One region of the Arthrobacter ramosus genome, then DNA from elsewhere that is predicted to be linked to it. Evidence: riboswitches for the same ligand, from Rfam matches in the RefSeq annotation. Region 1 holds a riboswitch; the other holds the start of a gene.

Region 1 (4,410 bases):
GTGCGGTGCGTGGCGCAGCGGGCTGTTCTCCACCGTGAAGTCGCCGTGGGCAACCTGGTCGATTTCCTTGCGGATGGTGATCATGGCCTCGATGAAGCGGTCGATCTCCCCGAGGTCCTCAGACTCGGTGGGCTCCACCATCAGGGTGCCCGCGACCGGGAACGCCAGGGTGGGAGCGTGGAAGCCGTAGTCGATCAGGCGCTTGGCCACGTCTTCTGCGGTGACGCCGGTGCGGGCCGTCAGTTCGCGCAGGTCCAGGATGCACTCGTGGGCCACGAGTCCGCCTTCACCGGTGTAGAGAACGGGGAAGTACTCGTTGAGGCGCGAGGCGATGTAGTTCGCGGCAAGCAGCGCGGACTTGGTGGCTTCGGTGAGGCCTTCGCCGCCCATGAGCTTCACGTAGGCCCAGGAAACCGGCAACACACCCGCGGAACCGTAACGCGAGGCGGAAATGGCCACGCCGCGCCCGTCTTCATGGGCTGCGTTGTTGGCATCGCCGGGCATGAAGGGTGCAAGGTGCGCCTTGGCCGCGACCGGGCCAACGCCCGGTCCGCCGCCGCCGTGCGGGATGCAGAAGGTCTTGTGCAGGTTCAGGTGGGACACGTCGCCGCCGAACTTGCCCGGCTGGGCCAGGCCCACCAAGGCGTTCAGGTTGGCACCGTCAACGTACACCTGGCCGCCGGCTGCATGCACGGAGTCGCAGATTTCGCGGACGTCGGCGTCGTACACGCCGTGCGTGGAGGGGTAGGTGATCATGATGGCCGAAAGGACGTCCTTGTTGGCGTCGATCTTGGCCTGCAGGTCCGCGTGGTCGATGGTGCCGTCGGCCGCGGTGGCCACGACGACCACCTTCATGCCGGCCAGTACTGCCGAGGCGGCGTTGGTGCCGTGGGCTGAAGCCGGGATGAGGCAGACGTTGCGCTGGGCCTCGCCGCGGGAGTGGTGGTAGCCGCGGATGGCCAGCAGGCCCGCGAGCTCGCCCTGGGAACCGGCGTTGGGCTGGATGGAGACCTGGTCATAGCCCGTGATCTCCGTGAGGTCAGCTTCCAAATCTTCGATCAGTTCGCGCCAGCCCTCGGTCTGGGAATCCGGGGCAAAGGGGTGGATCGAGGCGAATTCCGGCCAGGAAATGGCTTCCATCTCCGCGGTGGCGTTCAGCTTCATGGTGCACGAACCCAGCGGGATCATGGTGCGGTCCAGCGCCAGGTCGCGGTCCGAAAGCTTGCGGATGTAGCGCAGCAGCTGGGTCTCGGAACGGTGGGTGTTGAACACCGGGTGCTGAAGGTAGTCGGAAGAACGCTCGACGGCGGCCTCCAGGGCGAAGCCCTCTCCCCCGCCTGCGAGCGAAGCGCCGAACGCCGCAGCGACGTCGGCGAGGACGGTCGCCGTCGTCGTCTCGTCAACGGAGACGCCGACCGTGTCGGCGTCGATGCCGCGCAGGTTGATGCCCTTGGCCTCGGCGGCTGCAACGATCGCGGCAGCCTTGCCCGGGACCCGGACGGTGACGGTGTCGAAGAAGCTGCCGTGCAGGACCTCAAGGCCCGCGGCCTTCAAGGACGCCGCCAGGGTCCGGGCGTGGTTGTGGGCGGTCTCGGCGATCGCCTTCAGGCCATCGGGGCCGTGGTAGACCGCGTACATCGAGGAAACGATGGCCAACAGGGCCTGCGCGGTGCAGATGTTGGACGTCGCCTTCTCGCGGCGGATGTGCTGCTCGCGGGTCTGCAGCGCCAGGCGGTAAGCGGGAGTGCCGGCGTCGTCCTTGGAAACGCCCACCAAGCGGCCCGGCATCGAGCGCTCGAGGCCCTTCTGGACAGCCATGTACGCGGCGTGCGGGCCGCCGAAGAACAACGGCACCCCGAAGCGCTGGGTGGAGCCGACGGCGATGTCGGCGCCCTGCTCGCCCGGAGGCGTGATCAGGGTGAGGGCGAGCAGGTCCGCGGCGACGGTGACGAGGGCACCGCGTTCCTTGGCGGCGGCGATCACGGCGGCATGGTCGAACACCCGACCCGAAACGCCCGGCTGCTGCAGCACGATGCCGTTGATGTCGCCGTCGGGCAGGCCCCGGGACAGGTCCGCGATCTCCACCTCGAAGCCCAGCGCCTCGGCGCGGCCCTTCACGATGGCGATGGTCTGCGGCAGGCAGTCGGCGTCGAGGACGGTCTTGCCGTCATGGGCCGTCTTGTTCTTATTGGCACGGCGCATCATCAGGAAGGCCTCCGCCACGGCGGTGGCTTCGTCCAGCAGGGAGGCGTTGGCGATGGGCAGGCCCACGAGATCCTGGACCATGGTCTGGAAATTCAGCAGGGCTTCGAGGCGGCCCTGGGAAATTTCCGGCTGGTACGGGGTGTAGGCCGTGTACCAGGCCGGGGATTCGAGGATGTTGCGGCGGATCACTGGCGGAGTGACGGTGTCGTAGTAGCCCTGGCCGATCATCTGCACGGCCGTCTTGTTCTTGGCCGCCAGCTTGCGAAGTTCAGCCAGAACTTCCACCTCGCTGAGGGCGTTCTGGAGCGTCAGTGCGACGTCCTGGCGGATGTCATTGGGAACCGCGGTGTCTACGAGCGAATCGACACTGTCGTAACCAACAGACTTGAGCATGATGTCAATGTCGGCCTGGCGGCGGGCGCCGATATGCCGGTCAACGAACGTAGTGGAGGTTGAACTAACCGTCACGAAGGAACTCCATCAATAAGGCGGCGAAGGGTACGCCACAGCTAATCGGGTTCCTCCCCGCTCTGTATTGGACCTGAGAGTTTCCGCGGAACCGTGCTTGTGGCACTGTTTCGCTTGCACCGTCGGTGAGCACGCGTCAGCGTGCTGCTTTCCAGAGTTGCCTTGCCGCGGCGGTGCGTGGGCCTGAGAGATTCCTGGGGAGGATTTGCTCCTACGGCGCCTGCATCACTTGCCTGCAGGACTCTCCCGCCGCAGATCAAAGGCTTATTCAGTTATGTGAATCGATCGTGGTTGCCGGTGACGGCTGCCACAACTCTCAATTGTCCTATGGACTGCCCGCGACCGCAAATGTGGTCACCGACCCCGCCCGGCTTTCCCAACTAGCTCGCACTAGATGTCGTTTTGGAGCCTCTAAACGACAACAACTGCGAGTTAGTTGGGCCCCACTCAGTCACGGAGGCGTTCGACGGCGGCCAGCAGCGCACCGACGTCGGCGCTCCTCGCGCTGGCCTTGACTTCCGTATCACCGGCGCCGCCCTCAAGCATTGCGTTGAAGTAAAGTCCATCGCCCATATACCGGACCGCTTTGGCCATTTCGGGCCCCACTTCCTCGGCCAGCACATCGAGCCATTGCTGCTGGATCCCGGCGAAGCGCCTGCGGGTTTCTTCATGCGCCACTTCCGCGAGCCGCGTAGCTGCCACGAACACCCGGTCCAAGGGAGTATCCGCCCAGAGGGAAGACTTGATGAAGAACGCGGCCGCGCCTTCGGGTGCTGCCTTCATTGCCTCGATATCCAGCGCGGCAAGCCCGTCCATGCGTTCAAGCAAGGAACCGATCATGGCTTCCTTGTTGGGGAAATGGTAGAGCAAGCCGCCCTTGGAGACGCCTGCACGCTTTGCGACGGCGTCCAGGGTGGCAGCCCGCTCCCCCACCTCGATCAGCAGGGCTTCAAAGGCATCCAGGACAGCGTCCCGGGCAATAGGTTTTCGCGGCATGGTGTCCATCATCCCTTAGTTCGATGCGGTAATTTTATAAGTCAGATTGAAACTATACCGTCCAGACGGTACAGTTATCTTCATGTTCACGCCGTCCACAACCCAGCACCCCCGCACCCCTTCGATCCAATCCGCCCCGTGGCGCGATTGGGCTGCCCTGGCACTCCTGATGTTCCCCGTGCTGCTGGTGGCTGTGGACAATACGGCACTCACATTTGCCCTGCCGCAAATCGCCCGTTCGTTGGAGGTCGGGGGCGTGCAGCTGCTGTGGGTCGTCGATGCGTACCCGCTGGTTCTCGCAGCCCTGTTGGTGTCCATGGGAAACCTGGGAGACCGGATCGGCCGCCGGCGCTTGCTGCTGATCGGCAGCACGGGCTTTGCCGCCGTTTCCGCGGCCACCGCCTTCGCGCCGTCGGCTGAATGGCTCATCGCTGGACGCGCCAGCATGGGCATCTTCGGCGCCATGCTCATGCCGTCCACGCTGTCCTTGATCCGCAACATCTTCCCGGACCCTAACCGCCGCCGGCTCGCCGTCGCCGTGTGGGCCGCGGGATTCTCCGGCGGCGCCGCGCTCGGGCCGATCTTCGGTGGCTGGCTCGTGGAGCACTTCTGGTGGGGAGCCGTGTTCCTGGTTGCAGTGCCGCTGTTGCTGCCCCTGCTCGCCTTCGGCCCGTCCCTCATTCCGGAGTCCAAGGATCGCAACCCGGGCAAACCGGACGTTCCCAGCGTCGTGCTGTCCAT
Region 2 (4,410 bases), 3.8 Mb from region 1:
ACATTTGCGTGACAACGTGCGTGGCCAAATGTTGTTTGGCCAACAGGGCATCCAGCAAGTCCAGTCCGCTCACGGAAGGGTGCCCCTCGGGGTAACCGGCGATGCCCGCGGTGATGCTACCGCCGGAGTACTCGGCGATGTCCGCCAAGAGGGGAAGGCTCGATCGATAGGGGCCGGCAGCTTGCGCACCGTCTCCACCGATGGCGAAGACCTCCGCGATCCCGGCGGCCCCGCAGTCCCGGAGGATGCCGGAAAGCTGCGCCCGGTGCTCCAGCCCGCGCGCCGAGAGGTGCGGAATCACGTTGTAGCCCAGAAGGCTGAGCTTGATGGAAGCCTCCATGGTCCGTGCGATGCCGTGATGGGGCAGGCAGGTAACGGTGAGCGCAGTGGAAAGCGGCACAGCGGCCTGGACTTTCTCAACGATTCCGTCCGAGGGAATGATTTCAATCCGGGTGGGGAACATGCTGGCTCCTTGCGGATCAGGCCGTCGTGTGGTGTGCGAGGAGGGTGCGGGCTTCCTGGCGGGTGGTGCCGGAGTCCTGGATGCCTTCGGCGATGTGGGCCAGGTGGGCGGGGATTTCGCGGCCTTTCTTGCGCATCGCGGTGGCCCAGAGGCGTCCGGCGCGGTAGGAGGAGCGGACCAGGGGGCCGGACATGACGCCGAGGAAGCCGGTTTCCTCGGCTTCGGTGGCGAGTTCGACGAATTCCTGGGGTTTGACCCAGCGGTCCACGGGCAGGTGCCGTTCGGAGGGGCGCAGGTACTGGGTGATGGTGATCAGGTCACAGCCGGCGGCGCGCAGGTCGGTAAGGGCTTCGGAGATCTCTTCCCGGGTTTCGCCCATGCCCAGGATCAGGTTGGATTTGGTGACCATGCCGGCGGCCCGGCCCTGGGTGATGACGTCCAGGGAGCGGTCGTAGCGGAACGCGGGGCGGATGCGCTTGAAGATCCGGGGCACGGTTTCGACGTTGTGCGCGAAGACCTCCGGGTTCGAGTCGCAGATCGCCTGGATGTGTTCGGGTTTGCCGGAGAAGTCGGGGATGAGCAGTTCGACGCCGGTGCCGGGGTTCAGTTCGTGGATCTTGCGGACGGTTTCGGCGTAGAGCCAGACGCCTTCGTCTGCCAGGTCGTCGCGGGCGACGCCGGTGACGGTGGCGTAGCGCAGGGCCATGGCCTGGACGGAGCGGGCGACCTTGGTGGGTTCGAACATGTCCACGGGGGAGGGTTTGCCGGTGTCGATCTGGCAGAAGTCGCAGCGGCGGGTGCATTCGGAGCCGCCGATCAGGAAGGTCGCTTCCTTGTCTTCCGAGCACTCGAAGATGTTCGGGCAGCCGGCTTCCTCGCAGACGGTGTGCAGGCCTTCTTTTTTCACGAGGTTCTTCAGGCCCACGAATTCCGGGCCCATCTGGACCTTGGCCTTGATCCACTCGGGCTTGCGTTCGACCGGGACGGCTTTGTTGCGTTGTTCAACGCGCAGCAGCTTACGGCCTTCAGGTGCCAGGGTCATGAGGAACTCCATAATTCAGGTGGCGCGGACGCACCACGATGATTCGGTTCCTCCCCGCTCTGTATTGGACCTGAGAGTTTCCGCGTCTCCGCCTCTCGGCTGGACGCTTGCACCGTCGGTGAGTCCGGTTGCCCGGGCTGCTTTCCAGAGTTGCCTTGCCGCGGCGGTACATGGGCCTGAGAGATTCCTGGGGAGGATTTGCTCCTACGGCGCCTGCTGAAACGTACCGGCAGGGCTCTCCCGCCGCAGATCATAAGCACGTGCCGCCTTTCGGTGACACGTCTCACATGGTATCCGGTGCCTGTGCGGCACGCAAAGAGTGGCTGTCGCAATTGTCGCGGGTTCTGGTTGGCGCAAGGTCTAGCGGGCGCCTTGTGAGGACCATACGGAAGCTCCGAGTTCCCGCGAAATTGTCCACGCGGCGTCGCGGAGTTCGCGGACGGTGGCCTCGCTTGCCGGCCACTCGCTCGCGGAGAGCACTACCGACAAAACGGCGATGACGGTCCCGCTTTCATCGTAGACGGGGGCCGCGATGGAAGCTTCGCCAATCACCGCTTCCTCGTATTCCAACCCGAGCGCGTTCTTGCGCACTTCCTCAAGCTGGGATCGGAGGACTGCGGGGTTGGTAATGGTTTCGCCGGTAAATTCGGCCAGCGGCTTGCTGAGCACGTCGTTTTCGAACTCGGGGTTGTAGGCGAGTAGTACTTTTCCGAGAGCAGAGGCGTGGGCGGGCAGGTTGAGTCCTGTTTCCGGCATTTGCTCTGTGCCGTCTGGGCGGCGGTCGTGATGAATGATCAAAACTTCGCCGAGAAGGTTCACACCCAGTCGCGTCGCGTAACCGGTCCGTCGGGACAACTCGTGCATCCACCGCATCGCGCGGGCCCGGACGTCAAGGGTGTCGAGGTAGACGCTCGAAAGTTTCAGCAGCGCGGGCCCGAGCATGTAGCGGTTTCCGGAGCTTTCCTGGGCGACCAGCCCGTGTGCCTGCAGCGATTTCACGAGTCCGTGGACCGTGGAAGGCGGAAGCTCCAATGCGGCGGCCAGTTCGGAGATTCCAAGGCGCCTGGCGCCCTGAAGGAGCCCGAGGATTTTGGCCGCTCGGTCAATCGACTGGATCACAGCTCCACTCTCCCATCATCAATTGGCTTCTCCGTTCGACATGTCAATTTAACCCCTTGACAACCAGGGATCCTAAACGGCATTATTCGATAATACCGAATCAGAGTTGACAATGTCGAATCCGACTCTTCGGCTAATTTCATCCACCGTTCAAAGGAGAACTTTCGTCATGGACGAAAACCGCATGTGGCAGCGCGTCGCTGCCGAGTTCCTGGGGACCGCGTTCCTCGTGTTCGTAGGAGTAGGATCCGTCCCGGCCCTCGCCATCGCCCGCGGCAATGCGCCGTTTACCGGTTCGGAGCTGGGCTTCATCTCCCTGTCGTTTGGTGCAGTCGTCATTGGCACCGTCTACGTCTTCGGTTACATCTCGGGAAACCACATCAACCCCGCAGTGACCGTGGCGCTGGCCGCCACAGGGAAGTTCCCGTGGCGTGACGTGCCGGGATACCTCGCAGCCCAGGTACTGGGTGCTGTTGCAGGTTCCCTCGCGATCATTGCGGTCCTCGGCCAGAAGGCCAGTGAGCTGGGCCTCGGGGTGGCCGCCTATGGTGACATCCCCGTCTGGCAGGCTTTCACCGCTGAATTCATCGGCACGTTCATTCTGGTCTTCACGGTCTTCGGCGTGATCCACCGCAAGGCCGCACCGGGTTTCGCCGGGATTGTCATCGGCTTCATCGTGTTCGCCGCAATCATCCCCGTCGCGCCCGCCACGGGGGCATCGATCAACCCCGCCAGGACCACCGGGCCGATGCTCGTACAGTTCCTGATGGGCGGAACCGTTCACTGGGAGCAATGGCCTGTTTATGTTGTCGCCGAACTTGCCGCGGGCGTCGCCGCGGGATTGTTGTTCGGGCTCATCTCGCGCACCCAGGCTGACCGCACCTCGCTCACCGAGGCGCTGACCGAGCAGGAGTCCCGGGCGTGAACAAGCTGATCAACTCCCCGCAGACTCTGCTGGCAGACGCCCTGCGCGGTGTCGCCGCCGCGCACGGCCAACTTTCCGTTGATTTCGAGAACCGCATCGTTTTCAGCACCGCACCACGGGAGGGACGCGTCGCACTGGTCTCCGGAGGTGGCTCGGGCCATGAACCGCTGCACAGCGGGTTCGTCGGCGCAGGGATGCTGGATGCCGCGTGCGCCGGTGAGATCTTTACATCACCGACGCCCGACCAGATTCTGGCCGCCGCCACCCGGGTGGACACCGGGGCGGGGGTGCTCTTCGTGGTGAAAAACTACACCGGCGACCTGCTCAACTTTGAAATGGCCGCCGAACTCGCCCGGGAGCAGGGAATCGAGGTGGCCACCGTTGTCGTCGCAGACGACGTCGCGGTGGAGGACTCCACCTGGACAGCGGGCCGGCGCGGTGTCGGCACCACGCTGATTCTGGAAAAAGTTGCCGGCGCAGCAGCTGCCCGCGGCTGGTCCCTTGAGAAGGTACACGGGCTCGCCGAACGGACCGCCCATGCCGGGCGTTCCATGGGGGCAGCACTCACCAGCTGCACTGTTCCTGCCGTCGGCAGGCCCAGCTTCGACCTCCCCGAGGGCGAAATGGAACTCGGCGTCGGCATCCACGGCGAGCCAGGACGCAAGCGTGTGCCGGTGATGTCGGCCGCGGAACTCTCGCACGCGTTGGTCGAGTCGATCACCACCGACTATGACCTCGGCGGCAAACCTGTCATCGCTTTGCTGACCGGCCTGGGAGGAACCCCGCTGATCGAGCTCTACGCAATGTTCGCCGAGGTCTCCGACCGACTCAACGAACGCAATATAAAGGTAGCGCGCTCGT

Evidence for each region. Region 1 has a riboswitch for glycine ahead of gcvP (aminomethyl-transferring glycine dehydrogenase). Riboswitches for the same ligand answer to the same signal wherever they lie in the genome.
Region 2: it holds a riboswitch for glycine, as region 1 does, so the genes downstream of both, lipA (lipoyl synthase) here and gcvP (aminomethyl-transferring glycine dehydrogenase) in region 1, are expected to answer to the same signal.

Annotation. Positions count from the first base shown of each region.
Region 1 is NZ_BAAAWN010000001.1:3,996,500-4,000,909, forward strand. It holds gene gcvP (aminomethyl-transferring glycine dehydrogenase) at 1-2,673, opposite strand, end outside; glycine riboswitch at 2,726-2,833, opposite strand; glycine riboswitch at 2,835-2,932, opposite strand; gene ABD742_RS18400 (TetR/AcrR family transcriptional regulator) at 3,121-3,669, opposite strand; gene ABD742_RS18405 (MFS transporter) at 3,752-4,410, shown strand, end outside.
Region 2 is NZ_BAAAWN010000001.1:148,928-153,337, forward strand. It holds gene ABD742_RS00745 (methylenetetrahydrofolate reductase) at 1-463, opposite strand, end outside; gene lipA (lipoyl synthase) at 480-1,505, opposite strand; glycine riboswitch at 1,555-1,658, opposite strand; glycine riboswitch at 1,660-1,758, opposite strand; gene ABD742_RS00755 (IclR family transcriptional regulator) at 1,866-2,624, opposite strand; gene ABD742_RS00760 (MIP/aquaporin family protein) at 2,794-3,549, shown strand; gene dhaK (dihydroxyacetone kinase subunit DhaK) at 3,546-4,410, shown strand, end outside.